Regions from separate parts of the Rhizobium sp. rho-13.1 genome, predicted to be linked through region 3. Evidence: riboswitches for the same ligand, from Rfam matches in the RefSeq annotation. Region 3 holds a riboswitch; each other region holds the start of a gene.
What was found. Region 3 has a riboswitch for cobalamin ahead of cobU (bifunctional adenosylcobinamide kinase/adenosylcobinamide-phosphate guanylyltransferase). Riboswitches for the same ligand answer to the same signal wherever they lie in the genome.
Positions count from the first base shown of each region.

Region 1: another riboswitch for cobalamin. It lies ahead of EQW76_RS23465 (ABC transporter substrate-binding protein); the one in region 3 lies ahead of cobU (bifunctional adenosylcobinamide kinase/adenosylcobinamide-phosphate guanylyltransferase).
Region 2: another riboswitch for cobalamin. It lies ahead of bluB (5,6-dimethylbenzimidazole synthase); the one in region 3 lies ahead of cobU (bifunctional adenosylcobinamide kinase/adenosylcobinamide-phosphate guanylyltransferase).

Region 1 is NZ_SCFL01000015.1:11,654-22,215, forward strand. It holds gene EQW76_RS23445 (hypothetical protein) at 1-1,568, opposite strand, end outside; gene EQW76_RS23450 (glycosyltransferase family 2 protein) at 1,592-2,659, opposite strand; gene EQW76_RS23455 (ABC transporter ATP-binding protein) at 2,828-3,592, opposite strand; gene EQW76_RS23460 (iron ABC transporter permease) at 3,589-4,632, opposite strand; gene EQW76_RS23465 (ABC transporter substrate-binding protein) at 4,629-5,645, opposite strand; cobalamin riboswitch at 5,826-6,054, opposite strand; gene EQW76_RS23470 (phosphodiesterase) at 6,306-7,127, shown strand; gene EQW76_RS30180 (hypothetical protein) at 7,173-7,307, opposite strand; gene EQW76_RS23475 (TonB-dependent siderophore receptor) at 7,423-9,579, shown strand; gene EQW76_RS23480 (ABC transporter substrate-binding protein) at 9,631-10,562, shown strand, end outside.
Region 2 is NZ_SCFL01000001.1:550,097-560,658, reverse strand. It holds gene EQW76_RS02925 (pilus assembly protein TadG-related protein) at 1-1,047, opposite strand, end outside; gene EQW76_RS02920 (3-deoxy-7-phosphoheptulonate synthase class II) at 1,302-2,675, shown strand; gene EQW76_RS02915 (pilus assembly protein TadG-related protein) at 2,743-4,482, opposite strand; gene EQW76_RS02910 (TadE/TadG family type IV pilus assembly protein) at 4,482-4,895, opposite strand; gene EQW76_RS02905 (GFA family protein) at 5,292-5,687, shown strand; gene EQW76_RS02900 (DUF1003 domain-containing protein) at 5,719-6,249, opposite strand; gene EQW76_RS02895 (TolB family protein) at 6,437-7,267, shown strand; cobalamin riboswitch at 7,306-7,506, shown strand; gene bluB (5,6-dimethylbenzimidazole synthase) at 7,550-8,239, shown strand; gene EQW76_RS02885 (DUF2865 domain-containing protein) at 8,243-9,337, opposite strand; gene EQW76_RS02880 (NADP-dependent malic enzyme) at 9,554-10,562, opposite strand, start outside.
Region 3 is NZ_SCFL01000001.1:706,917-717,478, forward strand. It holds gene cobN (cobaltochelatase subunit CobN) at 1-207, opposite strand, end outside; gene cobW (cobalamin biosynthesis protein CobW) at 443-1,489, opposite strand; gene cobU (bifunctional adenosylcobinamide kinase/adenosylcobinamide-phosphate guanylyltransferase) at 1,494-2,018, opposite strand; cobalamin riboswitch at 2,170-2,561, opposite strand; gene EQW76_RS03675 (chloride channel protein) at 2,727-4,517, shown strand; gene EQW76_RS03680 (oxidoreductase) at 4,630-5,484, shown strand; gene EQW76_RS03685 (glycoside hydrolase family 15 protein) at 5,608-7,476, shown strand; gene EQW76_RS03690 (alpha-2-macroglobulin family protein) at 7,652-10,562, shown strand, end outside.

The DNA.
Region 1 (10,562 bases), on a different contig from region 3:
CCGCCCGGAAGTGCATATCCCACATATTTGTCCGGCTGGTTTGCGTTCATGACAAGAACATAGTCAAAACGCTTTCGCCAATTAGACAGATACGGCGCCAGGACGGATTCCCTTTCGAGCCAAGAAGGGCAACTCAGTACCCCGGTCGATGATAAATTACCTTCTGGCACCGCAATGGAAGACCATGGCGGCAACACCATGAGAGGCTGCTTGCCGCGTGCCGTGAAGACTGCAGGAACGAAGGCTTGTGCGAAGGGTATCGCCAATGTCGGTAGGTGTCGGAACGTGTCTTCGCCCCAGGCATAGTGTCTCTGCCATCCGCCTAGGGGATCGGCGAGCACAAGATGAGCGAGAGGTAGGATGGCTGACCCCGGTGGGACTGATGCCAATACCGATATGACGTCGTTGGCGTCGTTTTCGCCTTGCCACCAATTGTAGCTTATCCATGCGGTGCGCCCGAAGACAACGAGGGTCAAGGCGAGCATGATGACACGTGCCTCGTGTCGCGCCAGTTTCGGCAGCGGACAGAACATCACCATGCCCGTGAGTGCGGCCATTATGGGAAAGCGCCAGCTTATCCAGCCGGTCCCCACCATGCTGCGGGGGGAAAGGCAGGCGACGATGGTGAGACCGAGTGCAGCTATCGCAAGTCCCGTGTGCATCCTGAACCGGCCAGTGCGGGCGGCGTTGGTGCAGACCAGGACTACAGGGATAAGCAGCATCACATCGACCACGGAGACGTACGTCCAAATCGCCGAGAAAAGGTTCATCATCTGCCGGGTCGGCGTGGCGTTCCACATCGTCTCCAATCCCAGCGCATTCCCAGGTAAGACCGGCGACCGCAGAAACAACAGAAGCGGGAAAATCGCGCAAGCCAGGAATGCAAGCGCTATCCGAATGGCCAATCTGCTCCAATCGGCCAGTGAACGGCGCAGTTCTAACCGGGGGGAGATTTCGAGACCGCAGATCAGCGCAAGGTAGAACCCCAGTGAGAATAGATGCATTATCGTTAAAAGCAGGGAAGCCAGAAGTCGCCAGACGAATAACGCCCGTCTGTTCCTGACCTGTAAATGCAGATCGACCGATGCAAACAGCAATGCTAAGCCGAGGCCGATCTGGAAGTTGATGAAGCCGCCGATAAGCGTCGCGCACCATGCAAGGTAGAGCATTGCGATCTGCCAGTAGTAAGATCCGCCGAACACCTTACGATGCAGTATTATGGCGCCTATTGGCGGCAGCACGATCGCTGCAAAGAGAATAGCGCGTGCCAGCATACTGACACCGATCAACGGTCCAAGATAACGGGCCATAAGATCTATGCCGAGATTTGTGAAGGTGCCGTGCCAGTCGAGCGCATAGATTTGCGCGAGATGGACTTCCGTAATGCCGCCTGCGATCAGCCACATGCGTGTATAGTGGTTCGCATAATCGAGGAGCGGCGGGAACTTGAACGCCGTCACCATCAGTCCCACAATGCCGAGGAAGGCGAAAATCGAGGTGTTGGTGTTCTGCAGGACCGAATCCGCGGTTCCTTTCGGTGCGGGTTCGGACTGTGGATCTGAGGGCATATCCACAACGAGGTCGACGGGCCTCATCGGACGGCCCTTGCCCTTGCATTCTCCGGCTGTTCGCCTCCATCCTGCAAGGCTGACGCGATTGCCCTGCGTCTTCCTGCGGCGTCTAAATCTGAGAAATCGCTGGTTAACGTCAGATCTCGTCCATTTTGCAGCAGGCTCTCGATCATGAACATTGGACGTCGTTTGCTTTCCTGCACCAATCGCCCCAAATATTCGCCAATAATTCCAATGCATATCAACTGGATGGCGCTGAAAGCTGTGACGGCACACATGATACTGGACCAGCCAACGATCGTGTCACCAGAGAGCCACCGTGCGATCGAAAAGATGAGCAGCAAAAATGCAATGCCCGCAGTCGCAAGCCCGAGGATAGTACTGACACGCAACGGAGTTGTCGAAAAACTCGTCACGGCGTCCAACGCGAAGCCGATCATTTTGCGCAGAGGATATTTGGTTTCGCCGGCAAAACGTGCGTCGCGTTCGTAGGGCAAGGCAACTTGTCGCCCGCCGATCCAGCTGACCATGCCTCGTATGAACCGATCACGCTCCGGCATAGCCATCAGGATATCAACAACCCGGCGGCGCATCAGCCGGAAGTCGCCCGTGTCGCGCGGTATCGTGACCGATGCCAGCCGGGAAAGAAGACGGTAAAAAAGCGAAGCCGAGGCACGCTTGAACCACGTTTCGCCCTGACGTTGACAACGCTGGCCGTAGACCACATCGGCGCCACGATCCATGATCGGCATCATCATCAACAACAGTTCCGGCGGATCCTGCAGATCTGCATCGATCAAGAGGATACGCTCGCCGCAGCATGCAGCGAGCCCAGCGGTAGCCGCCAGCTGGTGGCCATGATTACGCATCAGGCGTACCCCAAGGATCTGGGGCACGAGTGCTGTCATTGCAGCAATTATATTCCAAGTTTCGTCGCTGGAGCCGTCATCGACCAAAACAATCTCGAAATCCTCACCGGCTACCGATCGAGCCGCCGCTACGCAGCGACGGCAGAATTCCGATATCCCCTCCTGCTCGTTGTAGCAGGGTGCAACAATTGAGAGGATGAGTGGTGAAATATTGGTCATATGCGCTCGTCAATTTTCAGCTCGTAGCCTAACCTTCAAAGGTCAAGACTTTCTTGCAAAGCAGCAGAAATGCTCAATCACGGCTACCGCTATCCTTCGACATTCGTATGTTGCGCAGTGTATTGGCCGTGATGGCCCCCCACACACATTTGCCACGCCGCCCGAGGCCTAGGCCAGCAGGTACTGGATGTGGCAGCGGCCGTGGATCGCGGACTTTTCTACGTGCGCTTTTACTCCGAAGACCGTGCGAATGAGGTGTTCGGTGAGGACGTCTTCCGGTGATCCGGCGGCGACGACCTTGCCGTCTCGCAGGACGACGAGACTGTCGCAGAACATGGCCGCAAGATTGAGGTCGTGAAGGGCGACGATACAGGTGATATCCAGCTTGGCGACAAGTGACAGGATATCCAGCTGGTGCTGGATATCGAGATGGTTGGTCGGCTCGTCGAGTAGTAGCTCGGTCGGAGCCTGCGCCAGCGCGCGGGCAATGTGCACCCTTTGACGCTCGCCGCCCGACAGCGTCTGCCATAGTTGGGCTGCCCGGGCCTGCATGTCGACCCGGGCGAGCGCGATCTCGACGGCGGCATCGTCGTCGCTGCTCCAGGTGGAGAGCAATCCTCTGTGGGGCGTGCGACCGAGGCGGACGACGTCGGCGACGGTCAGTGGTGTGTCGGTCGTCGATTGCTGCTCAACGAAGCCTATGCGGCGCGAGATCTCGCTGCGCGACAGACTAGCCACATCATGTTCTCCAAGTCGTATGATGCCGCTGCGGACTTTCCTCAACCGGCAGATCAGGCGCAGCAGGCTGGATTTCCCCGATCCGTTCGGCCCAAGCAGGCCGAGAACCTTGCCTTGCTCGATCGCCAGGCTGATGCCGTCAACGATGAGCGTGTTACCGGCTGCATAGGTGACGTCGTCGACGGATATGCTCATGGGGTCCTCCGGACACGATAGAGGATGACGGCAAAAGCGGGCGCTCCAAAGAGAGCCGTGACGACGCCGATCGGCAGGATCTGCTGGGGGATGATGATGCGCGAAGCAATATCGGCTCCGACCATGAAGATCGCGCCGCCAAGGGCGGTCGCCGGCAGCAGGCGGCCGTGCGACGGCCCGACCAGGAAGCGCGCGGCGTGCGGAATGACGAGCCCGACGAAACCAATCGAGCCGACCATGCTGACGACGCTCGCCGTCATGACGGCGGTCGTGCCAAGGAGCACGATCTGTACGCGGCGCACCGGGATGCCGAGGGAGGTCGCCGCGTCGGCGCCAAAGACGAAGGCGTCGAGCGCCCTGACATGGCAGAGGCAAACAATGAAGCCCGCCAAGGTCACGGGTGCGGAGAGATAGACGTCGGGCCAGCGCACGCCGCTCATCGAACCGAGCAGCCAGAACAGCACGCCGCGCGCCTGCTCTGCATTGGCAGACGTCGTGACGATGTAGGAGGTCAGGGCATTGAACAGCTGCGATCCGGCAACGCCGCAGAGAATGATCCGCTCGCCCGACCCGCCTGCCCCTGAGGCCAGAATGCCCACCAGCGTAAAGGCGACGACGGCCCCGATGAATGCTCCGCCGGACAGCCCGAGAACGTTTGCGCCGAGCCCGAGGATCGTGATGCAAACTGCCCCTGTCGAGGCGCCTGCCGAAATGCCAAGCACATAGGGTTCGGCCAGCGGGTTGCGCAGCAGGGCCTGGAGCACGGCGCCGCAGAGGGCCAGCGAGGCTCCGGCACTGGCTGCAACCAGTGCCCGGCTGAGACGGTAATCCCAGACGATGCCTTGGTGAATACGGTCGATTGCAAAGCCCGTGCCGAAGATGCGGTTCGACACAGCCTCTGCCGTCGTCTGCAGCGGGATGGAGATTTCCCCGATGGAAACGGCAAGGCTGATCGAAAATCCGAGGACGACGATGGCGGCAACGGCGAGCGCTGCAAGCGCCCACCATCTACGCCGTGTTACGACTGCGCTGTTGCTCACCGGGCCAGACCGAAGGACCTGATGCCATTTGCAAGAACCTCGATGCCGTCGATTGTCCGGATCGTCGGGTTCATGGACTGCGCATCCATCATCACAAATCGTTTGTTCCTGACGGCGTCCATTTCGCTGGTGACGGGATCGTTCTGCAGGAAGTCCAGCTTCACCTTGGGATCGTCTGCCGCATAGCGGCGGCGATCCATGGTGGCGATGACGATGACGGCCGGGTTCGCCTGGGATATTGTTTCCCAGCCGACAAGCGGCCATTCCTCCTCGGTGGTCACGACGTTGCGCGCATCGAGGGCCTTCATCATATAAGCGGGGGCACCGTTCTTGCCGGCTATGAAGGCATCGCCCCTGACCTCTTTGCTCGAGAACCAGAAGACGATCGGCAGGTGCTTGGCGGCCGCACCCTCCACGGATGCCACAGCGGTGGCCTCGCGTTTCCTAAGGTCGGTGATCAGGGCATCGCCACGGTCCTTGATATCGAAGACTTCGGAGAGCTGGGCGATCTCCTGATAGACTAGATCCATGCTGAACATCTGCTTGCGGACCCCGTCTCCGCCGTCGGAATTGACTTTGGCGACACAATCAGCCGGCGAGATATAGGTATTTATTCCGAGGTCGGAGAATTGCTCCCGCTTACCGACGGAACCCTGCGGTCCGACATGCCACTCGAATTCCGCAGCCACCAAGTCTGGTTGGCGTCCGACGACGGATTCGAAGCTCGGATCGTTGTCGGCCAGCCTTTTGATCTTGCTGTTGGCCTGTGCATATTGAGGAAGCACGGGACCCACCCAGACCGCCGTGCCGACGATCTTGTCGGCAAGGCCGAGAGACAGGAGAACTTCCGTCATCCCCTGGCCGATGGACACTATCTTCGAAGGCGCCCTGGCAAAGGTCACCTGTTGACCGCAATTGGTTATGGACAGCGGATAGACCGTCGCCGCGAATGCGGGGGCGGCCATGCCGAGAAGCCCGCAGGCAAGCGTAATGCTGGACAGAAACTGACGCATGAAAAATATCTCGATTTTATGGGAAGGCGAGTGCCCTGGTGCTGCAGGTATGCGGCAGCGAGGCAAGCTGCGGTTGCCACGTCAACTGTCGGAAGCCCAATCGAGCCGGAGATGCGCCAGGCTATGGCGAAAATTCAAATGAGACATATCTGTTCCTTTCCGGGCATCCCCGCCCGGGTTCATGGGATAGCGCTTGACGGCAGGTCTCCTGACTTGCGGATATGCGCCGATCATCTGTCTTCCCGCGAAACCTTCGCAGTGACATGGCCCTGAGGCCCTGGGATGAGCAGCAATCCGCTTACAGTTGCGGGGGCAGTCACGGTCTTGGTCCCATTCGGGTGGCCCTCACCGTGTTCCCTATTAATCCCCTTGGAGTCATCCTAAGGGAACCGTCGATGGCATCTATGACAGGCCTGCAACGGCGGTCAAGGTGGGCGGGTCTCGCAAAATCTCGCACAGGTCGGAAATCCATCATTGCTTTATATTATGTTATAACGTTACATTATTGGTAAAATGCAGGCAGTCAAGTGTCTTGTCGCGTTAGCCAACAAACAGACTGCTGACGCAAACCTGTTGCAAACGACGTGCAGGGTCTGGAATGTACGTACCGGAAAGGTGCCCGACGAAAGGCATTCCGGGAATCGCAGGCAGGAGTAGCGCATGAGCAAAATTATTATATTCACCGACCTGCACATGGTCCTGGAGGGAGAGACGATCATCGGCCTCGATCCCTATCAGCGCCTTTCAAGAGGGATAGATCATGTCAACCTGCATCACCGCGATGCTGAGTTTGCGGTGATGACGGGTGACCTCTCGCACCGCGGCAGTCGCCAATCCTATGCGAGACTGCGCGAACTGGTCGACACGCTCGAAATTCCCGTCCACCTGCTGGTCGGAAACCACGACAACCGCGAAAACTTCATTGCCGCCTATCCCGAAAGCCCGCGTGACGAGCACGGTTTTATCCAGCAGCGGATCGAGACCGAAAACGGTGTCATGCTTTTGCTCGATACGCTTTGCGGACCGCCCTACGTCTCGCCGGACGTTCATGCCGGGGTGCTGTGCGACAATCGGCTTGCCTGGTTGAAGCAGAACCTCACTGGTGCCGGCGACCGGCCCGTCTACATCTTCATGCATCACCCACCGCTCGACACCGGGTTTCCCGGGATGGACAAGATCAAGCTCCGGAACGGCGAGGAGTTTTACGATATCCTTGCCGAATACGGCAATGTCCGCCACATCTTCGCCGGCCATGTTCACCGTACGATTGGCGGCTCCCATCGCGGTATACCTTTCTCGGTATTCAAGAGCCCGGTCCATCAGCAGCCGATGGTATTCGATACGGAAGATACTTCCCTCTCCGTCGATGAACCGGGCGCCTACGGCATCGTTTTCCTGAAACCGCAGGGATGCCTCGTTCATGTCGAGGATTACGAACTGTCCAACCATTCGATATCGGGCAGCGACGCACTCGGTAACTGAGACATATGCCCTGACGTCGGACTATGCCGCGTCGCCGCCTCGTCTTTAGGCCGCTTCCATGACACCGACGCTGACCGGCAGGTCAGCGTTGGTGTTTTCACGTGCGCATCCTCCGGTTGCCGCGCGCGCCTCGGCAAGACCGGTGGAAAGATCGGAAAATTTGTAGGCAATAGTTGACATCGGGAGTCAACAAACAATACAGGAGTTCACCAGTCAACTTATTGATCATGGTCGTTGGTCGGTATTCCGTAGACTTTTCAGGTATTTGATAGATTGATTGCAGGGGGCTGCCGTGATGTTTCGCGAGGCTAGGACGACTGTATCGCCGGTGGGCACATCCTTTACGACGACCGTCGGACGTCTGATGATCGCGTTTCTGTCGAGTTCGACGCTGCTTGCCGCAACCCCGGTTTTCGCTCAGTCAGGCGACGCGGAAGCAACCACGCTCGCCAAGATCACCATTGCGGGCCAAGGCGACCGAGCTGGCACCATTGACAAGACGATTGTCGCAAAGAGTTCCCGCTCCAGCAGCAAGACCGACACCCCGCTTCTCGACGCGCCGGCCTCGGTTTCCGTCGTCACTGCAAAGGAAATGAAGGAGCGCGGTGTCACCAACCTCGACCAGGCGCTGGCCTACACGCCCGGCGTCTCCACCGATATCTACGGCTCCGACGACCGCTACGACCACTTTTTGATCCGCGGTTTCTACCAGACGACCGACGGCACTTTCCGTGACGGGCTGCCGATGCGTGTCGGCGGCTCCTTTACCGCCAGCCGCCTCGAGCCCTATGGCATGGAACGGATCGATGTGCTGAAGGGGTCCAACTCCACGCTGTTCGGCCTTTCCGGCCCCGGCGGTATCGTCAATGCGCTCACCAAGGTGCCGCAGGACAAAGACTTCGGCGAGATCTATACAACAGTTGGGAACGGACATGTCGAAACCGGCACCGACTTCGGCGGAGCGCTCGACAAGGATGGCATCTGGACCTACCGCATGACTGGCAAATGGCAGAATGCCAATGCCGGCATCGACCATACCAACGACGATCGCGTCTATGTCGCGCCGGCGCTGACCTGGTCGCCGGATGCCGACACCTCCGTCACCATCCTGACGGATTACAACAAGCGCGACGGCAACCCTGGCCATGCCATTCCCTACAAGTCTGGGATCGATTCCGAGACCTATCTCGGTGAGCCCGATTTCGACAGGGTCGACACCATCGAGCGCAATGTCGGCTATCAGCTGCGCCACGATTTCGGCAACGGTTTCGAGTTCCGGCAGAATGCCCGCTACACCAATCTCGACATGACCTATCAGCAGATCTATCTCGGAGCTGCCGATCCTGCTTCGAGCCGCGCTGCATTGGCAATTTATGGCCATAGCAAGCGGTTCCAGATCGACAACCAGCTCCAATATGACGGCACCTACGGCCCATTCGAAAGCCGCACACTGCTGGGCGCCGATTATGGCCGCGACAGCAATAGCGAACGTCGCCTCGACGGGACGGCCGGTGGCGTGCTCGATGACAGCAAACCCGTCTATTGCGGCACACGCTGCATCTCGTTCGGCGCACCGGTGGACACCAGGACAAGGCTGACAACGGCCGGCACATACCTCCAGGAACAGCTGACGATCGACGACCGCTGGATCCTGACGCTGGGTGGCCGATACGATCACGCCGACACGATGTCGGAAAGCTCAGGCATCCGCGACGACGCGGTCGATACGAATTTCTCCAAGCGCGCCGGGCTTACCTTCAAGGCGACCTCCGAGCTCTCGGTCTACGCCAATTACTCGGAATCCTTCCAGCCACTGGCAGCCAGCCGCTCGACCTTCCTCGGCACGCCCAAGCCTCAGGAGGGCACACAGTACGAAATCGGTGCAAAATATCGGCCCGAGGGTATGGATGCGCTGTTTACCCTGGCGCTGTTCGACCTGACCCAGAAAAACGTGGCGCAGTGGGCGTCGGACTATTCCTACCAGTACCAGGTGGGCAAGGTGAACGTGAAGGGCATCGAGTTCGAGAGCAAGGTCGCGCTCACCGACCGGCTGAACCTGACTGCCGGTTATTCGTACTGGGACGCGCGGATCAAGGACGACGCGACCACCGGGCTGATTGGCAATCGGCCGGAACTCGTTCCCAACCACATGGCAACGCTCTGGGCCGACTATACCATTCCCGGCAAAGGCGCGATCGGTGACATCAACGTCGGGATGGGCGCCCGCTTTGTCGGCAATACTTTCGGCGACAATGCCAACACGCTGCCGCTTGCCTCAAGAACGGTCTTCGACGCGGCTTTCAATTACAAGTTCAAGAACGGCGTTGCCCTCGCCGTCAACGCCACCAACATCTTCGACAAGGAATATGTGGCCAGCATCGACGACTACAGTCTGGCCGCCTACTACGGCGACCGCCGCGCGGTGCGGGCGACCCTGCGCTACACCTGGTAGCGCCTGCGCGACGATCTCTCGGCGCAACCACAAAACACAGGAATGGATGTCATGGCTCTCGTTACCCGTCGTCGCGACCTGCTGTGCGGGCTGGCAACCGCTCTCTTGGCGCCGGAGCTGATGCACACACCCGCCATCGCTGCCGACGGGCCGCTGCAATTCGATCATGCCTTCGGCGTGACCGTCCTGCCGAAGCCCGCTACCCGTGTCGTATCGCTGGGCTACCTCACCCAGGATCCCCTGCTCGCGCTCGATGTCATCCCGCTTGCGATACGCGACTGGTTCGGCGACCAGCCATTTGCCGTCTGGCCATGGGCGCAGCCTTTTCTGAAGAACGCCCGCCCCGTTGTCATCAAGGGCAATGTCGGGTTGGAACTCGTCGCTACCTTGCAGCCGGATCTGATCGTCGGCATCGGGTCAGGCATATCGGAAGCAGAGTACGCCGGGCTTTCCCGCATTGCGCCCGTGCTGATGCAGCCGAAGGCGTTTCCGGCCTATGGCATGCCTTGGGATGAGATGACACGGCTGATCGGTCGCGCCGTCGGCAAGGATCGCATAGCCGACGAACTGGTTGCCAAGACCCGCCAGGACTTTGCGGCAGCGCGCCTGCGACATCCGGATTGGGGCGGACTCACGGCTGTCGCCGCCTATCACTATGGCAGCGAGACCGGATTTTTCGCATCCTCGGACACGCGCGGCCATTTCCTGACCGAGCTCGGATTTGCCCGCACAGCCGCCAGCCGCCTGCTCGATGGGTCCAAAAGCTTCTATCAAAAACTTTCACCGGAAGACCTGTCCGCTCTCGAAGCTGATCTCGTCCTTTGGGTATCGTCCTCCGAAACCGCTACCGATCTCGCCGCCCTGCCGATGCGCCGTGTCCTGAAGGCCCATGCCGAGGGTCGCGAAGTCTTTGCGGGCGGTACGGTCGCAGCCGCGCTGTCTTTCGGCAGCGTCCTGTCGTTGCCCTTCGTGCTGTCTGCACT
Region 2 (10,562 bases), 160 kb from region 3:
AGATGTGTCGATCGGCTCCTGGCAGCGGTTACCATCCAACGGTGCAGTGCAGCCGACCGGCTTGATGCTGTCGCCGACGCCGTCCGTCACGAAGAACAAGGTCTTCTGAGGGCTGCTGCTGGTGTAGCCATTTCCCGGTGTCGGGATTGTGGTGTTGAGCGCGGTCAGGGCGGTGTCGAAACTGGTCTGAGCATCGCTGTTATAGTTCTGCTGAGGAATGGTCATGAGATCGACGGCGCTGGTATAGGTCTGGACCTGCGCCAAGTCGGCCGTCAGGGGGGAGATCGTCGTCAGCGCCGCCGTTTCCGCCGCTGCGCCAAAGGTATAAACCGCCATGCGGTATTGGTCGGAGGAACTGCGCTGCGTCGTTGCAGTGGTTGTCAGGCTCTTCGTTGCCTCACGGACGACGTCGATTCGCATCGTAACTTTGAGGCTCTTTGCCAGCGTGTAATTGTCTTTGCCTTTGTTCGCGCCGGTCTCGTGACAGGCAAAGGCGCACTTGTCCGAGGTGTTGTCCTCCATGAGCGCCACATCATTCGGCGTGGCGCCTACGCCCATCGATGGCGTGTTGTCGATCAGGATGTAGAAATCCATGTAGGTCTGAGTCTGGTTTTGCGCCGTGGCCTTGCCTGCGATGGAGATGGTGTCCTGGCCGATTACATGCAGGAACGTCGTCGGCACTGTTGCCGTGAAGCTGACGTTCGACTGAAGCGTGTTGCCGGTCTTGGTGACTGCGATGGCGACCTTGACGTTGCTGCTGGTGAGTGCCGCGCTGTTCTGGGCAAAGAACAGCGAATTCGCATCGGTCTGGGCAACCGCGACGGTGCCATCCGACGTCATCCCCATGGCAGCGGTCACGCCAGGCGATTTTTCGGCGAGTGAACCGACGGCTGCGGCGTCGGCGGCAGCATATAGCTGGTTCCTGATATTCAGCGCATTGGCAAAGTCCACGGCCATGCCTGCGGTGCCGACTATGGGCACAAGCAGCAGTGCCGTCATGATGCCGAAGTTGCCGGATCTGTCTTTCCAGAGGTTTTGAATGCGCATCGTCGATAGCCCGTTCGCAGCTTTGCCGTCATGGCGATCGGTCGCGGCTATCATCGTCGCGGCGTTTGCGCGCTTTATAGGGTAGTTTCATCAACAATCCGGCAATTGCCGTGGTTTGTATTCGGTTAAAATCTGCATCGGAACGCGCAGAGAGTAGCCCCGCTATGCAAGTCGCACGCAAAGGGATATAAGCCGCGCTTATTTCGAAATAGCGGGAGAACCGGCGGAGACCGGGCGGAAAACAGGTGAGCACGATGGTACAGAATTGGTCCCCCAGCAGCTGGCGGCAGAAGCCTATCAGCCAGGTTCCGGAATACCCGGACAAGGATGCCGTGACGGTGATGGAAGCGCAGCTTGCGACCTATCCTCCGCTGGTCTTTGCCGGCGAGGCGCGTCGCCTGAAGAAGCACCTGGCGAATGTCGCCGAAGGCAACGCCTTCCTGCTGCAGGGCGGAGACTGTGCCGAGAGTTTTGCCGAACATGGCGCCGACAACATCCGTGATTTCTTCCGCGCCTTTCTCGAAATGGCAGTGGTGCTGACGTTCGGCGCCCAGCTGCCTGTCGTCAAGGTCGGTCGCATCGCCGGGCAATTCGCCAAGCCGCGCTCGTCGAATGTCGAGACGCAGGGCGACGTGACGCTGCCGGCCTATCGCGGCGACATCGTCAACGGCATCGAGTTCACCGAAAAGGCCCGCATTCCCGATCCGGAACGGCAGATCATGGCCTACCGCCAGTCCGCCGCGACGCTGAACCTGCTGCGCGCCTTCGCGATGGGTGGCTATGCCAACCTCGAAAACGTTCATCAATGGATGCTCGGATTCGTCAAGGACAGCCCGCAGGGCGAGCGCTACCGCAAGCTGGCCGACCGGATCAGCGAAACCATGGAATTCATGAAGGCCATCGGTATCTCGGCAGAGAACAATCCGAGCCTTCGCGAAACCGATTTCTTCACCAGCCACGAAGCATTGCTGCTGGGCTATGAGGAAGCGATGACCCGTGTCGACTCGACCTCGGGCGACTGGTATGCGACGTCTGGCCACATGCTGTGGATCGGCGACCGCACGCGCCAGCTCGACCACGCCCATGTCGAGTATTTCCGTGGCATCAAGAACCCGATCGGGCTGAAATGCGGTCCGTCGCTGACAGCCGACAACCTGCTGGAATTGATCGACGTGCTCAACCCTGCCAACGAGGCCGGGCGCCTGACGCTGATCTGCCGCTTCGGCCACGACAAGGTCGCCGACAATCTGCCGAAGCTGGTGCGCGCCGTCGAGCGCGAGGGCCGCAAGGTCGTCTGGTCCTGCGATCCGATGCATGGCAACACGATAACGCTCAACAACTACAAGACACGGCCTTTCGAGCGCATCCTGTCGGAAGTAGAAAGCTTCTTCCAGATCCACCGCGCCGAAGGCACGCATCCGGGCGGCATCCACATCGAGATGACCGGCAAGGACGTCACCGAATGCACTGGCGGTGCCCGCGCCGTCACGGCCGACGACCTTCAGGATCGCTACCACACCCATTGCGATCCACGCCTCAACGCCGACCAGGCGCTGGAGCTCGCCTTCCTGCTGGCAGAGCGCATGAAGGGCGGTCGCGACGAAAAGCGACTTGTCGCCAACGGCTGAGCAGTCTCAACATCACATCGAAAACGGGCCGGTCGAAAGACCGGCCCGTTTTGTTTTGGGACGTCGTCTATTGGACGAGTACGGGCTGCTGGCAGCGGACGTCTGTTACCGTGACGTCGGCCTGGCCGACCTTGACGCCGGCCAGAAGCAGCACGTTGCTGAGCAGATCGTTGAGCGGCGTGCTGATGCTCGAAAGCGTCATGGCCAGCGCTTGCTGAAAGACGGCCTTGGTGACGAGGGTGAGGCCCAGGATATTGATCGAATAGTTGGTGTTGGCGAAGAGGGACGAGATCGCGGAGGTCAGTGTGTCCGTGGTGGAGGCAGTCTTTTTCACCCCGGCAGCGATGTCTGCCGGCGTGAAGGTGAGCGTCGTCTTTGTCATATTTGTAATGGCGACGTGGGCGCTGGCCGTGGCGGTGATCAGGCCCAGCACGTTGACCAAGGTTGCAGCTGTCACGTCCGGGCCGGTCGCGAAATTGGAAAACTGTGTGGTGTCGACGTTGCCGATGTAGAGATCGGCGACGCCAGGTATGGTACTGACGGAGACATTGGCGTTCTGCGCGCCGTTGCCGAGGCAGGTGATGGCCGAAAGCTTTCCCGTCGCATTGGCCAGCTGCACGTAAAGCGGCAGCTGCACTTTGGTGCCAGCCAGCGCCGCCAGTGCGTCGATCGCTATGGATAGCTTGATACGGGTCTGGGAGGTGCGCACCACCGTGCCGACGGCGCCAACGGCCAGGGATGGTGTGCTTTGCGGCGGTTCGCCGATGGCCATCGTCATCTGCACCGTGGTGAGGCCTGGTATGGTGCCGCCGAGATTGACGGAAACCTGCTTGCTGCCATTGGCGGCGAGGGCGGCGGCCGTGACCAGATCCATGACGTTGGCAGCGAGGCTGATTTGCGAGCCGCTGCCGGTGGGTCTTTGGGCGACAGGCCCGAGCGACAATATATCGGCGAGCTTGAGCCGGAGCTGGGCACTGTTTGCCGCCGTCTGTACGGATTGAATGGCTTTCCGGGTGGCCGAGTTGAGACCGGCCTGACCGCCGATGGCATTGAGCACGTCGCCGAACTTGACGTCCGCCGCCAGTGTGTCGGCATAGCTGCCGGCGGTGAGGTTGAGGTTGGTCGCCAGCTTGTCGGTGACCGAGAGGGCGTTCACCTTGGTGGATAGCAGCGCGTTGTAATCCATGGCGCTGAGGGAAAGACTGGTCCCGAGCAAGCCACCCAGGACGGCATTCAGAAGTCCGTTGTTTACGCTTGCCAGCCCCGAGCCGATCGAAAATGCCGCAATCTTCTCTGTTGAGGCAGTGCCGACGGCCTCCAAAGTTGGCGGGGTTGCGAAACTCGCGGCAAAAATCAGTCCACCGGTCTGCTGGATTTTCACCTTGACGGCGTCGTATGGCGTGGCGCCCGGCACGAAGCGGCTGCCGAGGGCAATCGTCGGATCAGCGACGTAGGTGCCGAGCGTTATCGTTGCGATACCGTCGAACTTTGCCGCACTCACGGCGTCTCCAAGAGGCGACGTTCCGGTGTTCGAGACGTAGCCGCTTGCCGTCTGGACAGCCATATTCAGGTTATTGGTGCTGAAGTAGTTGAGAATATTGGCCTGGGCATTGTTTACGTCCGATGCCGCGACAATTGCGGACAGGTCGGCCGTCTGCTGCAGGCGGCGCTGCTGCAGCGTCAGCATGCCGTAATCGAGACCCAGGCTCATGCAGTAGAGAATGAGGGGTGCGGTGATGGCAGCCAGGATTGCGACGTTGCCTTGCTCGCTTAGGGTCCAGCGCCGCAGGATGGTTCCGATCGGCATCAGATGCCTCCCATGCGGATCGTAGCGGTGCGTACAATCGTCTTGCTTGGCATGGCGAAGCTGTAGAGGTTCCAGATCGGCAGGTCCTGGGCGTCGTAGGACAACTTGACCGTGAACTGGTTGGCGTTGGCCGGATCCGGCTGCACCGTGACTGTGAATTTGGCCGGGTTCAGAATGGCATCGTTAAGGGTGGAGGTGGTTATGTAGGTGTTGACCAGTTGCTCACGCTCGGCCTCGGTGACGCCGGCGATGGCGGTCCGGGCTGCATTGGCCGCGATCTGCTGAACGGAATGGGCGGCGCTGAGATAGATGCCGTAGGCGATCAACGTCATCAGCACGAGAATGAACACCGGAAAGATGATCGCAAATTCGAGGGCTGCAGTACCACGTTCGCAACGGCGAAATCTGCTCATAATCATCGTCTCCGTCTCCTCTTCGGTTGCGACAACCTTCCCAATCCTGCTGGTTCAATTTTGAATTGCGATATCCTAATATTAGGTTACCTATGCAATTTTTTGGCGGGTATATTTTTGAGCCACACGCACGCATGAATGGTGCGTGTCACATTAGATTGTCCCGAAATCGCACCTTTGGCCGTCAGATCTGGCTTTTTGGTGCGTCCAGGGGAACGACGGGGGGCGAAGATGGCTTAACGCCCTTTTAACTGCCTTTCGACGAGGGCTTGCCGGGAGCATTCAGCAAAGGGTCTGCTATCAGCGTGGCTGATGCTGCAGTCATGAAATCTGAAGTTGACAGCTGCATGCCGCACCATCAGGATGATACATAACGACAAGGATCGGGAAGGCGCTATGAAGGACGACCATACCGGATCTTGCCTCTGCGGCGCCGTGAAAATACGGACGACAGGTCCGCTCAGGGATGTGGTCGGGTGTCACTGCTCGCAATGCCGCAAGCAGACCGGACTCTACTTCGCCGCCACCAACGTGGCGACCGACCACCTTACGGTCGAGGGCGGTGAGAATGTCAGCTGGTATCGCTCCAGTCCCGCTGCCAGCCGCGGGTTCTGCAAGACCTGCGGCTCAGCGCTGTTCTGGGTCGCCGACGATGCCGAACAGATCTCGATCATGGCCGGCCTGTTCGATGATCCCAACGCGCTGAAAATGGGCCATCACATCTATTGCGCCGACAAGGCAGGCTTCTATAGCCTCCACGACGGTCTGCCCCAGTTCCCGAAATCCGACTAGCCATCGTCCGCAAGGGGCAGTCCCGCCGACGCTAGGCCTTTGCCTCCAGCAGCCTCGTAATGCGGCCCACTTCCTCCCTGAGGGCGGACAGTTCGGTCAACACCTGCAGGTCGATCTTCTCGTGCAGCGACAGGACTTCCAGTTCGGCCTTGAGGTTGACTTCATAGTCCTTGGCAGCCTCGAAGCGGTCGCGTTCGGTCTGGCGGTTCTGCGACATCATGATGATCGGCGCCTGGATGGCTGCGATCATCGAGAGGATCAGGTTGAGGAAGATGAACGGGTAGGGATCGAAGGCGCGTGACGAGAGCAGGATGGTGTTGAGCACCGTCCAGGCGACCAGGAACAACAGGAAGGAGACGATGAACGCCCATGATCCGCCGACGCGGGCGATCCCGTCTGCGAGCCGTTCCCCGACGGAGGCATTTGCGGAAAAGGCAGCGTTGACATCCGTCGAGATGATCTTGCGTTCGCGGGCTCGCTTCAGCACCCGCTTTTCGATGACGCCGAGATCGTCCGACGATTTATCGAAGTGGGTGTGAAAGAAGTTCGGGAGATTGGGCATGCGTGACTCCGATACTGGTTAGCGGCAGTATTCGGTTGCCACGATGAATTGCAACGGCAAAACATGGGAATGGCGATGCCTCACGCAATCGCGTCCAGTCGAGCCAGTTGATGTCGGGTGGGCGAGCCGTTAAAACCTCCCCGGTCGCCGTTTGCTTTTAGGCGGCGGCTTCGAGGATGGGTGAGACATGCGCAGTTCGGTCGAAATCTTCAACATTGCAACAGGTCGGAGCCGGGTCGTCTGGCAGACCGATCGTCTCGTCGAGGCGCCGAACTTTGCGCCAGACGGACGCTACCTGCTCGTCAACGATGACGGGCTTCTCTACCGCCTGTCGCTCGACGGGCTCGCCACTGTCGAGCGCGTCGACACAGGCTTTGCCAGCCGTTGCAACAACGACCATGGCATCTCGCCCGACGGTACGCTGATCGCGCTCTGCGACAAGGTCCAGTACGGCAAGTCCTGCATCTATCTCGTGCCTGCGGAAGGCGGTCTCCCCAGGCAGGTGACCACAAACCTCCCATCCTACTGGCACGGCTGGTCGCCGGACGGAAAGCATGTCAGCTACTGCGGCATTCGCGGCGATCTCTTCGACATCTACACGATATCGGTCGAGGGCGGCGAGGAGACGCGGTTGACCCATGGCGAGGGTCGCAACGACGGGCCGGACTGGTCGGCCGATGGTGCGTGGATCTATTTCAACTCCAGCCGGACCGGCCGTATGCAGATCTGGCGTATCCGGCCTGACGGTCGCGACCTGCAGCAGGTGACCGACGACGAGTTCGGCAACTGGTTTCCCCATCCGTCGCCGAAGAGCGACAAGGTGGTGCTGCTCTCCTACGACGGCGACGTCTTCGATCATCCGCGCGATCTCGACGTCCGCCTGCGGCTGATGGACATGGATGGCGGCAACATAACGACGTTGTTCGAGCTGTTCGGGGGCCAGGGGACAATCAACGTACCGAGTTGGTCACCCGATGGCGAGGAGTTCGCCTTTGTCAGGTATGAACCGGAGCGCTGAGCTCGCCTGCGATCCGCTTGCCATCGCCAGCCGGATCGCGCATATCTCCTTCATCAGGTGCCCGCCCAGGCGGGAGAATCGGGAAGCCGGTGCAAATCCGGCGCGTGCCCAACGCTGTAAGGCGGATGGCGATGCACAGGGAACGGTCAGTTATCCGATATGCCACTGGTTTCGACCGGGAAGGCAGCATCGCCAGATGAAGCCGAGCCAGAAGACCGGCCTGATAAGATAGACTGATCCCGCGAGGACGGCGGGCGGTTGGCATTGTTGGGGATATAAACGATGCGACCTGATTGCAGGGACGATCTCGTCCGCGCACACGCTTTTTCCGTCGCCGAGCGCGACGCCATCTACCACGCGATCGAAACGCGGCGTGACGTGCGGGACCAGTTCCTGCCGCAACCGCTGCCGGACGACCTGATCGCAAGGCTGCTGGGCGCTGCCCATCACGCGCCTTCTGTCGGCTTCATGCAGCCCTGGAATTTCATTCTCGTGCGCGACCCCGCCATCCGTGAGAAGGCCTTCGAAGCCTTCGAGCGCGCCAATGGCGAGGCTGCGTTGCAGTTCGAGGGCGCCCGTCGGGAGAGTTACCGGTCGCTGAAGCTCGAGGGCATCCGCAAGGCGCCACTCAGCATCTGCATCACCTGCGATCCGGATCGTGCCGGGCCCGTCGTGCTCGGCCGCACCCACAATCCGCGCATGGATGCCTATTCGACGGTCTGCGCCGTGCAGAACCTCTGGCTTGCGGCGCGAGCGGAGGGTGTCGGGGTCGGCTGGGTCAGCATTTTTCACGACGCCGATATCCGGGCGTTGCTTGGTATCCCGGAGCGGATCGAGATCATTGCCTGGCTCTGCCTGGGATTCGTAGACGAGCTCTATGGCGAACCGGAACTCGCCGTCAAAGGCTGGCGGCAGCGATTGCCGCTGGAGGATCTAGTGTTCGAGAATGGCTGGGGCCAGCCGCAGGGCTGAGGCCTATTGCTGGGGCTGCTCGCCGGGTACGGCCGGACGGGTGAGGTCTAGCTTGCGCTGGTCGGGCTGTAGGAACGCCGGGCCGACCTGACGGACATTGCCGGCGGACGGATCGTAGGGCCGTTCCACCGGCGGCGCATCGCCCTTTGCGGGTGCCGTCGGCACGGCCGGTGGCGACGCTTTTGGGATGATCGTCGTAATCGAGCCTTGCTGCGTGCCTGCGGTTGGCGGCTTGGTCAGCGCGTTCTGCCTTCGCATTTCCTCGTAATAGGCCGGCAGATTGCAGGTGCAGCTGGTCTTTTCATTCGGCGGCCGTTTGCGGAAGGCGAAGGCGTAGGGCATGGCGCTGTAGGGGGTGCCCGACGAGGCGGAGACCATCGCCGATGTTTCCTGATCCGGCAGACGGTGGAAGAACAACTCGGTCTTCACGCCCGGGCACATCCTCGCGCAGGTTTCGCCATCCCGCTGGAAATCGCCGGGCGCTGCATTCTGGGTCATCGGGAAGAAGCCGCCATCGCAGGTGCGCACACAGACCGTGCGGACATTTCCGCCGCCATAGGATTGACCGAAGGCGTAGCTCTGGACCGGCGATTGCGGTGCGGGTTCGCTGCCGGAGGGGCCGCCACTGCTGTCCAGCGTGGTTGCCCCCGGGGTTGCGGGGTAGCTGGGCTCGATGCCTGCCTGCGGGGGCGGGCGGTTGGTGATGATGGTATCGCCGCTATCCTGATCTTCGCAGCCGTTGGCGCGCAGCGCTGCGGAAAGCTGGTTGCGGGTGGGTCCTTCCGAAACGTCGCCGCGCTGGATCTGGTCGCGCTTGGCGACGAGATCCTGCAGGTTCTGCTGCATGCGCTGCAGGGTATCCTCGATCCGCGCGCAGGTGCCGCCGTCGTCACCGTTTATGATCACCATGCTGCCGGACGAGCACTCGTTTTCCTCAAGGTCGTTCTCGACTTGGCGCAACTCGGATATCTGCTGGGCGATGGCGGTGCGGTATTGCCGGAGCTGGCGGTTGGTGCCGACAGTTTCGCTGAGATTGGCCATCTGGCCGCGCAGGTCGTCGCAGATTGCGTTCGTCTGGGCAGCCAGTGGCGCTGCCATCGCCAAGGATGCGGCAAGCGCCCAAAATGAATGTTTCCAGCCCACTATCACGCTTTTGGCCTGCTCCGTTCGGATGGTTTCCGCCTCAGCTCGGGCGAAGGCGAAAATTCATCCATTGTCACGCGCAAGATATATGGCGCCGACTGACTTGCGCCAGCCCTGCGCTCGGCAGCAGGTGGTCGACCGCCGGGATGATGCCCGGCGGTCCCGTCAGTATCAGCCGGGCTGCGATGCCTCGACCACGGCCACGGCTGCCATGTTGACGACGCCACGGGAGGTGACCGAGGGCGACAGGATATGGGCCGGCAGGGCCGTTCCGAGCAGGATCGGGCCGACATGCAGCCCGTCAATCATCTCCTTGACAACGCCAAGCGTGATGTTGGCCGCATCGAGGTTCGGGAACACCAGCAGGTTGGCTTCGTCGGTCAGCGTGCTATCCGGCATGACGCGGCGGCGCAAATGCTCGGAAATCGCGCTGTCGCCGTGCATTTCGCCATCGACCTCTAGATCGGGGGCTGCAAGCCGGATGAGCCGCAGGGCATTGCGCATCTTCGTGGCGCTCTCCGATTCGCGCGAGCCGAAGTTCGAATGCGAGACAAGGGCGGCGCGTGGCGTGATCCCGAAGCGGCGGATTTCCTCCGCTGCCAGCACTGTCGATTCGGCAATCTCTTCGGCCGTCGGATTAAAGTTAACGTAGGTGTCGGTATAGAACGTGTTGCCGCGCTGCGAGATGAGCAGGCTCATGGCAGAGAAGTCGCGGACATTGTTACGCTTGCCGATAATCTGGCGGACAACGCGTAGGTGCCGCTCGTAGCGGCCTTCGAGGCCGCAGATCAGTGCATCGGCGTCGCCACGCTTCAGCGCCAGTGCGCCGATGACGGTGGTGTTGGTGCGCACGATGGTACGGGCTGCCTCCGGGATGACGCCGCTGCGGCCGACCAGCGAGAAATAGAGGTCGGCGTAATCGCGGAAGCGCGGATCGTCTTCCGGGTTGATGACTTCGAAGTCGGTATGCGGGCGGATTTTGAGGCCATAGCGCTTCAGGCGGGTCTCGATGACGCTGGGGCGGCCGATGAGGATCGGCACGGCCGTGTTTTCCTCGAGCAGCACCTGTGCGGCGCGCAGCACGCGTTCGTCTTCGCCTTCGGAAAACACGACGCGCTTCGGCTGAGCGAGCTTGGCAGCTGCAAAGATCGGCTTCATGACGAAGCCGGAGCGGAAGACG
Region 3 (10,562 bases):
GGTGTCGACCGACATCGGATGTTTCATGCTGAGCAGGCTTGCCAGACGCAGCGAACGGGTGCCGTCATTGTGGGCATAAGCCGCAGCGATAGCGGCAAGCTCGGTATCGGCTGCCGACAGGAACAGGATATCGCCCGGCGACTGACCGAGGTCGATCGCCTCGTCGCCATCGGATATCGAGCCCTTCTGGGCTAGGAGAAGATGCATGCGGCACCTCCCCGATGGGCGGGTTCGAGCACGGGGCGGCGCCCCCCTCTGTCCTGTCGGACGTCTCCCCCACAAGGGGGGAGATCGGTTGCGGGAGCCTCCATGCTCAAACGAAATTCAACGCCTGTAAAACGCTCAGTTGGACAGGAAAAGATCAGCCGCAGCTTCCCGATCTCCCCCCTTGTGGGGGAGATGTCACGCAGTGACAGAGAGGGGTAAGCCGCGGCAAATACCATCAAACAAGCGCCTCGATCGCACTGCGTACCGCCGCCTGGTCCATATCGTGCAGCCCGATCACCACCAGACGCGTCGCGCGGACTTCGCCCGGCGTCCAGGCGCGGTCAAAATAATGGTCGACACGGCTGCCAACGGCCTGCAGCTGCAGTCGCATCGGCTTGCCCGGCACATCGACGAAACCCTTGAGACGCAGTACGTCGTGATGGCCGATGACTGTCTTCAGCCGCTCGATAAACGTGACCGGCTCGGCGATGGGCCCGAGGTCGACAACGAAACTGTCGAACTCGTCATGGTCGTGCGGCGTACCGTCGGCATGCTCGATCTCATGGTGGGACAGCCGGTTGCCGACATCGGCCTCCGTGCCGATGCCGAGCCCCAGCAGCACGGCTGCCGAAACCTCGCCGTTGCGGGCCTCGATCATCGGGGGCTTGCGCTCGGTGCGCGACAGGACTTCGGCCCGAACGGCTGCAATGCCGGCGGCGTCCAGCAGGTCGGTCTTGTTGAGCACGATGAGGTCGGCGCAGGTCAACTGGTCCTCGAACAGTTCCTCGATCGGGTTGTCATGGTCGAGCGAGGCATCTTCCGCCCGCGCCGCATTGACGGCGTCGTGGTCGTCGGCAAACCGGCCGGCAGCGACGGCAACGCTGTCGACAACGGTGATCACGCCATCGACCGTCACGTGCGTGCGGATATCCGGCCAGTTGAATGCTGCCACCAGCGGCTGCGGCAACGCCAGGCCGGATGTCTCGATGACGATGTGGTCGGGCCGCGGGTTGCGGGCAAGCAACTGGGTCATCGTCGGGATGAAGTCATCGGCGACCGTGCAGCAGATGCAGCCGTTGGTGAGCTCGATGATATCGTCGGCAGAGCAGTTCTCAGCGCCGCAATCCTTCAGCACGTCGCCGTCGACGCCGAGATCGCCGAACTCGTTGATGATGAGGGCGATGCGCTTGCCGCCGGCATTCTGCAGCAGGTTGCGGATCATCGTCGTCTTGCCAGCCCCGAGGAAGCCGGTGATGACGGTGGCGGGAATTTTCTGTTGCAATGGATCAGCCTTTCATTTTCAGCGGCAGTCCGGCGGCGACGAAATAGACGTCGGTGGCCTCAGCCGCGATCATTTGGTGGAGACGGCCGGCATGGTCGCGAAAATCCCGCGCCATGCGGTTTTCCGGCACGATGCCGAGACCGACCTCGTTGGAGACGAACACCAGGCGCGCCTTTGCGCCCGGCAGGAATTTGCAGAGTGAGGCGAAGGCAGCAGCCATGTCGCGCTCTTCCATCATCAGGTTGGTGACCCACAGCGTCAGGCAATCGACAAGAACAGCGCGGCCGGGCGCGTCGATGGCACCGAGTGTGCCGACAAGATCGAGCGGCTCCTCATGCGTCGTCCAGCCCTCGCCGCGATCGACGCGGTGTTGGCGGATGCGCTCCGCCATCTCGGCATCCCAGGCTCGACCGGTGGCGACGTAATGGCGGTCGAGGCCGGAGCCGGTAACGAGCGCCTCGGCAAAAGACGACTTGCCGGAGCGCGCGCCGCCAAGCACGAGGGCCGTTCCGAATGTTGGGGATGACATCAGGTCGTTCCGATCCTCACGCGGTTCTGCGCGAAGCTGCAAGCGTGCAACAGTTCGGATCAGGCAAGCGCGCCGCAATGACGCGCAAAAGCAAACGTTCAGCCATGACAACCTCCGTGCTGGCAGCGGGACGACGTCCCAAAGGGTGGGCTTTTCGCCCGGCACGGATGGCAGGTCTCCTGGCTCACGGTTGCAATCTCCGGTCGGAACGACGGATATCGTTCCGACCGGAGATCACGGGTCTTTCTCGCCTTCCCGGCAGGTCATCATGAAAAGGCGGACGATTCGTAGATGAAGAGGCGTCCCACCCCGGTAAATCATGATGCCACGCCAGTGGCTTTTCCGATGCCTTCGACTTAAGGCCCGCCTGCACCATTGCAGAACATCACCCGTCGTCCCGGAACACCGGACGAAAGACCCTGACCGTTCTACAGTCGCGGGGTCGGCTGCGATAGGAGCGCCCTGTATGGGTCCGCCCGGTCACATTCCCTTTTGATCCCATACCGTTTTCACGGCGCGGGAACCTTCCGTTATGCGTTCAGGATTAGGCCTTCGCCTTATGCAAGTCAACTGATCGACGAATTCGGTTTCTGCCATATATGTGTTGAAACGGCGCTGAAATCATTCCCGGCGGCGGTCTTTTTGTCGCAATTGCCAGTGTAAAGACGTCCTGCTTTAAACAACCGCCTCTCTTTCATGCGTAACGCCATGCTTCAACGATTCCATGCGCCCCGCTTTCGCACCCTCCGGTCGCTTTTCGAAGCCGGGCGGATGCGCGCGATCCTGCGACAGAGCGAAGTCGGCCTCGTCATTGCCGGCGCATTGGTCGGCGTGACGTCCGGGCTGGCGGTGACGGCCATGAGCCTGATCTCTCGCCAGATGCACATGCTGATCTACGGTATCGGCGATGACGGCAGGCTGAGCAGCGCGGTGATCGACAACAAGCTGTTGTTGCTGCTGGCGCCGATTGCCGGCGGCGTGCTGCTGGGGCTGATGCTGTTCATCCTCTCCAAGACCCGCAAAAAGCCGATGATCGACCCGATCGAGGCCAACGCGCTTCACGGCGGCCGGCTGTCGCTGACCGACAGCATTCTGGTCTCCATTCAGAACCTCATATCCAACGGTTTCGGCGCATCCGTCGGGCTGGAGGCCGGCTACACGCAGATCGCCGCCGGCATCGCCTCGAAACTCGGACTGAAACTGCAGCTGCGCCGGGGCGACCTTCGCACTCTTGTCGGCTGCGGTGCGGCCGGTGCCATCGCCGCAGCCTTCAGCGCCCCCCTCACCGGCGCCTTCTATGCCTTTGAGCTGATCATCGGCAGCTACACCATTGTCACCCTGACCCCGGTCGTCGTTTCCGCCCTCGTCGCAACGCTGGTCGCACGCCTGCTCGCCGGCAGCGACGTGATGATCGATATCGGCGATTTCGGCAGCGTCGTGCCGGCCGACTACATTCCGGCCCTGCTTCTCGGCGCAGTCTGCGCCGGTTGCGGCATCCTGCTCATGCAGGGCGTCTCCTTCATCGAGGAGCTGGCCCGCAAGAGCGCCATCCCCCAGTATGTCCGCCCGGCACTCGGTGGCATCGTCGTCGGCATGCTCGCCCTGATCTCGCCGCAGGTGCTGTCGGCCGGCCACGGAGCGCTGCATCTCAATCTCGGCCGGGATATCGCCATCCCGGCCTTGATCGGCATCCTGCTGCTGAAGTCGCTGGCCTCGGCGGTTTCGATAGGCTCCGGCTTCCGTGGCGGCCTGTTCTTCGCCTCGCTGTTCATGGGCGCCCTGCTCGGCAAGATCTTCGCCTACTCCGCGCCCTACTTCGATCACGCGACGCTGACGCCGGTCATCTATGCCGTGGTCGGCATGAGTTCGCTGGCCGTGGCAGTCATCGGCGGCCCGCTGACGATGACCTTCCTGGCGCTGGAAATAACGGGCGACTTTCCGATCACCGCGCTGGTGCTTGCCGCCGTCATAACCTCGTCGCTCGTCGTTCGCACCACCTTCGGCTACTCCTTTGCCACCTGGCGCTTTCACCTCCGCGGCGAGAGCATCCGCAGCGCCCACGATGTCGGCTGGATCCGCAACCTGACGGTCGCCCGTATGATGCGCCCCGATGTGCGCAGCGCCAACGTCAACATCAGCATCGCCGACTTCCGCCATGATTTCCCGATCGGCTCGACCCAGCGGGTCGTGCTGCTGGACGATGCGGAGAAATATGCCGGCATGGTGCTGGTGCCGGAAATATACGCCAGCCCCGTCGACCAGGACGATGGCGATCGCGGCCTTGGCGATTTCATCCGCTACAAGAACGACTTCCTGCAGCCGCAGATGAATGCAAAGCAGGCGGCCGCGATCTTCGACAAGACCGAAAGCGAAGCACTGGCTGTGGTCAACAATCTGATCGAGCGAAAGGTCATCGGCCAGCTGTCGGAAAGCCATACCCTGCGGCGCTATTCGGAAGAGCTCGACCGGCGCCGGCGAGAGGAGTCAGGCGAACTCTGAGCCCGCAATCAATTTCAGTATTGACGCGTACGCACCACGCTCTAACTCAGATGCACCATAACGTCCGGTACCGTGCCAAGTGGCGCCGCCGGCACAAGCACTGAAAGCAAACATGGCAACCTCCTCCACGCCCGTCTGGTTCATCACCGGCTGCTCGACCGGCTTCGGCCGCGAACTCGCGACATTGGTACTCGAACGCGGCTGGCGCGCCGTCGTCACCGCCCGTGGCAAGGAGCGTGTCGCCGATCTCGTCACGGGTCACGAAGACAGTGCCCTAGCGCTGGACCTCGACGTCACCGACAAGGAGCAGATCGCTGCCGCCGTAAGGGCCGCCGAAGAACGCTTCGGCCAGATCGACGTGCTGGTCAACAATGCCGGTTACGGCTACCAGGCATCGATCGAAGAGGGCGACGACGACGCCATCCGCGCCCAGTTCGATGCCAACGTCTTCGGCCTCTTCGCCATGACCCGGGCCGTATTGCCGGGCATGCGCAAGCGCCGCCGGGGCCATATCATCAACATCACCTCGGTTGCCGGTCTCGTCGGCTTTCCCGGCTCCGGCTACTATGCAGCCAGCAAGCACGCCGTCGAGGGCATGTCGGACGCGCTTGCCGTCGAAGGCCGGCCGCTCGGCATTAAGGTTACCTGCATCGAACCCGGCCCGTTCCGCACAGATTGGGCCGGCCGGTCCTTACAGCAGACGGTCTCCGGCATGGCCGACTACGAAGAGACCGTCGGCGCACGGATGGCCTCGACAGCAGCCATCAGCGGCAAGCAGAAGGGCGATCCGATCCGCGCTGCAAAGGCGATGATGATGGTAACGGAACTGGAGCACCCGCCGCGCCACCTGGTGCTCGGCGCTTTCGGCGTCGATGCCGTATCGAAAAAGCTCTCGGACAGTCTGGCCGAAGTCGAACAGTGGCGCGACACCTCCATCGGTGCCGATTTCCCAGAGTCCGAACAATAAGTTCACAGCTATGGCGGCGTTCCTCTTACCGCTCGCGAAAAGCCGGTCGTCCACCGCGACGACCGGACACCACCTTACTGCGCCGTCGCGGATAGGCGGTGGCGAAAAACAGGGACGGCATGGATGACTGACAACAGGTCCGCTGCAACAGACATCGGCAAGCATGAGCCGCCGCCCCTGAACGAAGGCCACCTGACCGCCATCCCACGGCCAGTGGCCGACCATGGAACCATCGGCAATCTGCGCACCACCGCTCTGGTCGCCCGAGACGGTGCCATCGACTTCCTGTGCTGGCCGAACTTCGACAGCCCCAGCGTCTTCCTGGCTTTGCTCGATCCGGAAAAGGGCGGCGCCTTCGAACTCTCGCCGGATATCGCCGGCGCGCGCACCATCCAGATGTACGTCCCCGAAACCAACGTCCTGATGACGCGCTGGCTCGGGCATGCCGGCAGCGCCGAAATTACCGACCTGATGCCGAGCCCGACTACGACCGGCGAGAGCGTCTGCCGGATCGTGCGCCGCGTCGCCGTCACGCGCGGCACAGTCACCATCCGGCTGAAATGCTGGCCACGCTTCGACTACGCTCGCACCATCCCGGACGTTACCGTCGATGAACACGGTGCCGTATTCAGCGGACCCGACGGCTTGCGCTTGCGCCTGACCGCACCGGTGGCACTGACGCCGATGAACGGAGGAGTGACGGCGGAATTGACGCTCAAGGTCGGAGAGCAGGCGGATTTCACCTTCGGAGACGACGACGGCGTGCTCATGCAGACCGAGGAGGTGTCATGCGTCATCCTCGAGACAAAAAACTACTGGCAGAAATGGGCTGCCCGGTCGACCTATCACGGTCGCTGGCGGGATGCCGTGACCCGCTCGGCGCTGGCCCTTAAACTGATGACCTCGCTCAGCCACGGCTCGATGGTCGCTGCCGCCACCTTCGGCCTGCCGGAGGCGCCCGGCGGCGAACGTAACTGGGACTATCGCGCCACGTGGATCAGGGATGCATCGTTCACGGTCTATGCGCTGATGCGGCTCGGCTACCAGGAGGAGGCAATGGCCTTCAGCCGATGGACCGGCGCGCGCACCCAGCAAGACTGGGACGGCCAGCTTCTGATCATGTACCGGATCGACGGCAGTTCCGATCTGGAGGAAGTCGAGCTGGACCATCTGGCAGGCTACGGCGGCGCACGCCCCGTGCGTGTCGGCAACAAGGCTGCCGAGCAAATCCAGCTCGACATCTACGGCGAGCTGATGGACTCTATCTACATCAGCAACAAATACGGAGAGGCTATCTCCGGTCGGGGCTGGCGCGGCGTTCAGCGCTTTGTCAATTACGTTTGCGACAACTGGCAGCTACCGGATGCCGGCATTTGGGAGGTGCGCAACGAACCGTCCGAGCATCTGCACTCCCGGCTGATGTGCTGGGTAGCCGTCGACCGCGCGATCCGGCTGGCTGAAAAGCGCTCGCTGTCCGCCCCCTTCGAAAAATGGGTGACGACGCGCAACGAGATCAGCGAAGATATCTGGGCGAACTTCTGGAACGACGAACTCGGCCATTTCGTGCAGGGCAAGGGTGCGACCAATGTCGATGGCGCACTGCTGCTGATGCCGTTGGTACGTTTCGTCAGCGCCACCGACCCGGCGTGGCTGGCGACGCTCGATGCCATCGGCGACCAGCTGGCCGACGACAGCCTGGTGAAGCGCTACAAGCAGGAAGATGGCCTCGACGGCCAGGAAGGTGCGTTTGCCGCCTGCTCCTTCTGGTATGTCGAATGCCTCGCCCGCGCTGGTTGCCTCGACGAGGCACGCATAAACTTCGAAAAGCTGCTGCTCTACGGCAACCACCTGCAGCTCTATCCGGAAGAGTTCGATGCGCGCGGCGAGTTCCTCGGTAATTTCCCGCAAGCCTTCACGCATCTCGCCCTCATCAGCGCTGCCTTCTATCTGGACAGGGCACTGGATGGCAAATTCGGTCAGTGGCGGGCATAGAAGGGCACGGCTTGTTAGCGTCACTGCTTCCCGAATAGTTTGATTTTTATCGGATAACGCGCCGAAGGTGTGTTGTCGTGTTTCATTTCAGGGCGGTTGCATCTCAGCGATTGACAATTTGCCGATATGTTTCAAGAGTGCGCCGCATCGGCTGACTGCTTGGGGGGTATGGGCTATGTCACGGCGCGCGATTATCGGACTGTCGGCTCTTTTGTTCGGCGCTTTCCTTTCTCTCGCGCCCGGACAGGCGGCGGACGCAAGTCGCCAGGTGGTGACCACCCCCGGCGGCGATTATTTCGGCTTCGACCTGCGCACCGTCCAGAACCAGACAATCGAGCAATGCGAGGCGACCTGTATCGCCGATCGCTCCTGCCGCGCCTTCACCTACAATCCGAAGGTGAAATGGTGTTTCCTCAAATCCGACTTCAACCAGCTGAACGATTTTCCGGGCGCCATTGCCGGCAAGATCGTCGAAGTCACAGCCCAGCCCGATATCGGCGCCGCACCCGCTTTGCCCTTCATCAGCGACAAGCTGCGCGACGATGCGGCGAAGGCAAAAGCGAACCTCGCTCTGACCGATGACCAGAAGACGCAAGGCGTCCAGAGCCTGGTGGCGCTCGCCCATGTAGAGCAATCCGCAAAGAATCCGGCAGAAGCCGTAAAAGCCTTTCTTGGCGCCCTGTCCATTACGCCGGAAGATCCCGTCCTCTGGATCGAAACGGCGCGTACAGCAAACAGCATCAAGAACAATACCGAAATTGCCGGCCAGGCCGCCATTGCCGCGCTGAATGGCTACCAGCTGACACGCACCAAGGAGAGCCGCGCCGACGCCCTCGCAGTGCTCGCGGCGTCGCTGGCCAATTCGGACAACGCCCGCGCCGCTCTCAGCGCCTACAAGGCGAGCCTCGCGCTGGTCAATTCCAAGACTGTTGCCGCTGCCTATGCCGACCTCAAAAGCCGCAAGGGTTTCCGCATTCTCGCCAATACCATAGATAATGACAGCACGACCCCGCGCGCCTGCGTGCAGTTCTCGGAAAAGCTCATCAAGAGCGGCACGGACTACACACCCTTCGTCACCGTCGATGGCGCAACGCCGAACGCGATGGAAGCCAAGGACGACCAGATCTGCGTCGAGGGACTTGCCCATGGGCAGCGCTACAAGATCTCCTTTCGCGCCGGCCTGCCCTCCTCGGTCGATGAAACTCTCGAAAAGACCGCTGACGTCAGCATCTACGTCAAGGATCGCACCGCCTCGGTGCATTTCACCGGCGACAACTTCGTGCTGCCGCAAACCGTTCGCCACGGCATCCCGCTCGTCTCCGTCAACGCGACCACAGCAAATCTGAAACTTTACCGGATCGGCGACCGTGGCATCGCGCCGCTGCTCACCTCCTCGCAGTTCCTGACGCAACTGGATGGCTACAGCGCCCAGCGCCTGCAGGATGAATCCGGCGAACTGGTGTGGCAGGGCGCCATCGACATCAAGTCCGATCTCAACAAGGACGTCGTCACCAGCTTCCCGGTCGACCAGGCATTGCCGCAGCGCAAGCCCGGTATCTATGTTATGACCGCGACCGTGCAGAACGGCGGCGGCCAGGAATGGGATTCGCAGGCGACACAATGGTTCGTCGTCTCCGATATCGGCCTCTCCACCTATGCCGGCACCGATGGCCTCAGCGTCTTCACCCGCTCGCTTGACACTGCCAAGCCGCTCGCCGGCGTCGAGCTGCAGTTGCTCGCCAAGAACAATGAAATCCTCGGCACGGCCAAGACCGATGAAAACGGCCATGCCACCTTTACCGCAGGCCTGATGCGCGGAACGGCGGCCATGACGCCCGCCGTCATCACCGCCAAGGACGGCGACAAGGACTATGTGTTCCTCGACATGACGCGCGCCGGCTTCGACCTGTCGGATCGCGGTGTCACTGGCCGCAAGACACCCGGCGCCATTGACGTGCTCGCCTGGACAGAACGCGGCATCTACCGCGCCGGCGAGACGGTGCACGCCTCGGTGCTCGCCCGCGACAGCGCCTCGGCAGCTATCGAGAACCTGCCGCTGACCTTTATCTTCAACCGGCCGGATGGCGTCGAGGATCGCCGCGTCGTTAGCAATGGCGGCCTGCTCGGCGGCTACACGATCGACTTGCCCCTGCAGACAAACGCCATGCGCGGCACCTGGACGATGCAGGTGTTCACCGACCCGAAGGGCACGGCGATTGGCGAAAAGCAGTTTCTGGTCGATGATTTCGTGCCGGACCGGATAGAGTTCGATCTGAAGAGCGAGGCAAAGACCATCGACCTCGATGCGCCCGCCGCAGTGTCGGTGGACGGTCGCTACCTCTATGGCGCGCCTGCTGCCGGCCTCACCATCGAAGGTGACGTCGCGCTGAAGACGACGCGCGAAAGCGCCGATTTCCCTGGCTATCTGTTCGGGCTTGCCGACGAGCAGGCGAGCGAGGACACCAAGGTGCCTCTCGAAGGCCTGGAGCCGGTCGACGACCAGGGCCACGAGACCTTCGATGTCTCGCTCGCCACGCTGCCTTCCACCACACAGTTGTTGAATGCCAATATCACGCTGCGCATGCAGGAAGCCGGCGGCCGTGCCGTCGAGCGGTCGCTGACGCTACCGGTCAAGGCGCAGAGACCAATGATCGGCATCAAGCCGGAATTCGACGGTAATCTCAGCGAGAATGCCATCGGCAAGTTTCATGTCATCTCCATCGACCGGGATGCCAAAAAGCAGGCGATGTCCGGTTTGAACTGGAAACTGCTAAGTATCGAGCAGAACTACCAGTGGTACCGCGACGGCTCCGGATGGAAGTATGAGCCGGTGAATTCGACCAAGCTGGTCGCCAACGGCACGATTGATGCGACAGCCGAAAACGGCGCCGAAATCGCAGTTCCCGTCGCTTTCGGGCGCTATCGTCTAGAGATCGAAACCGCAGCCGTCGATGGCCCGGCCTCCAGCGTCGAGTTCGACGCCGGCTGGTACGTCGCGGCATCCTCGACCGAGACGCCGGACGCCCTCGAAGTCGGCCTCGACAAGGAAAGCTATGCTGTCGGTGACACCGCCAAGCTGAAGATTT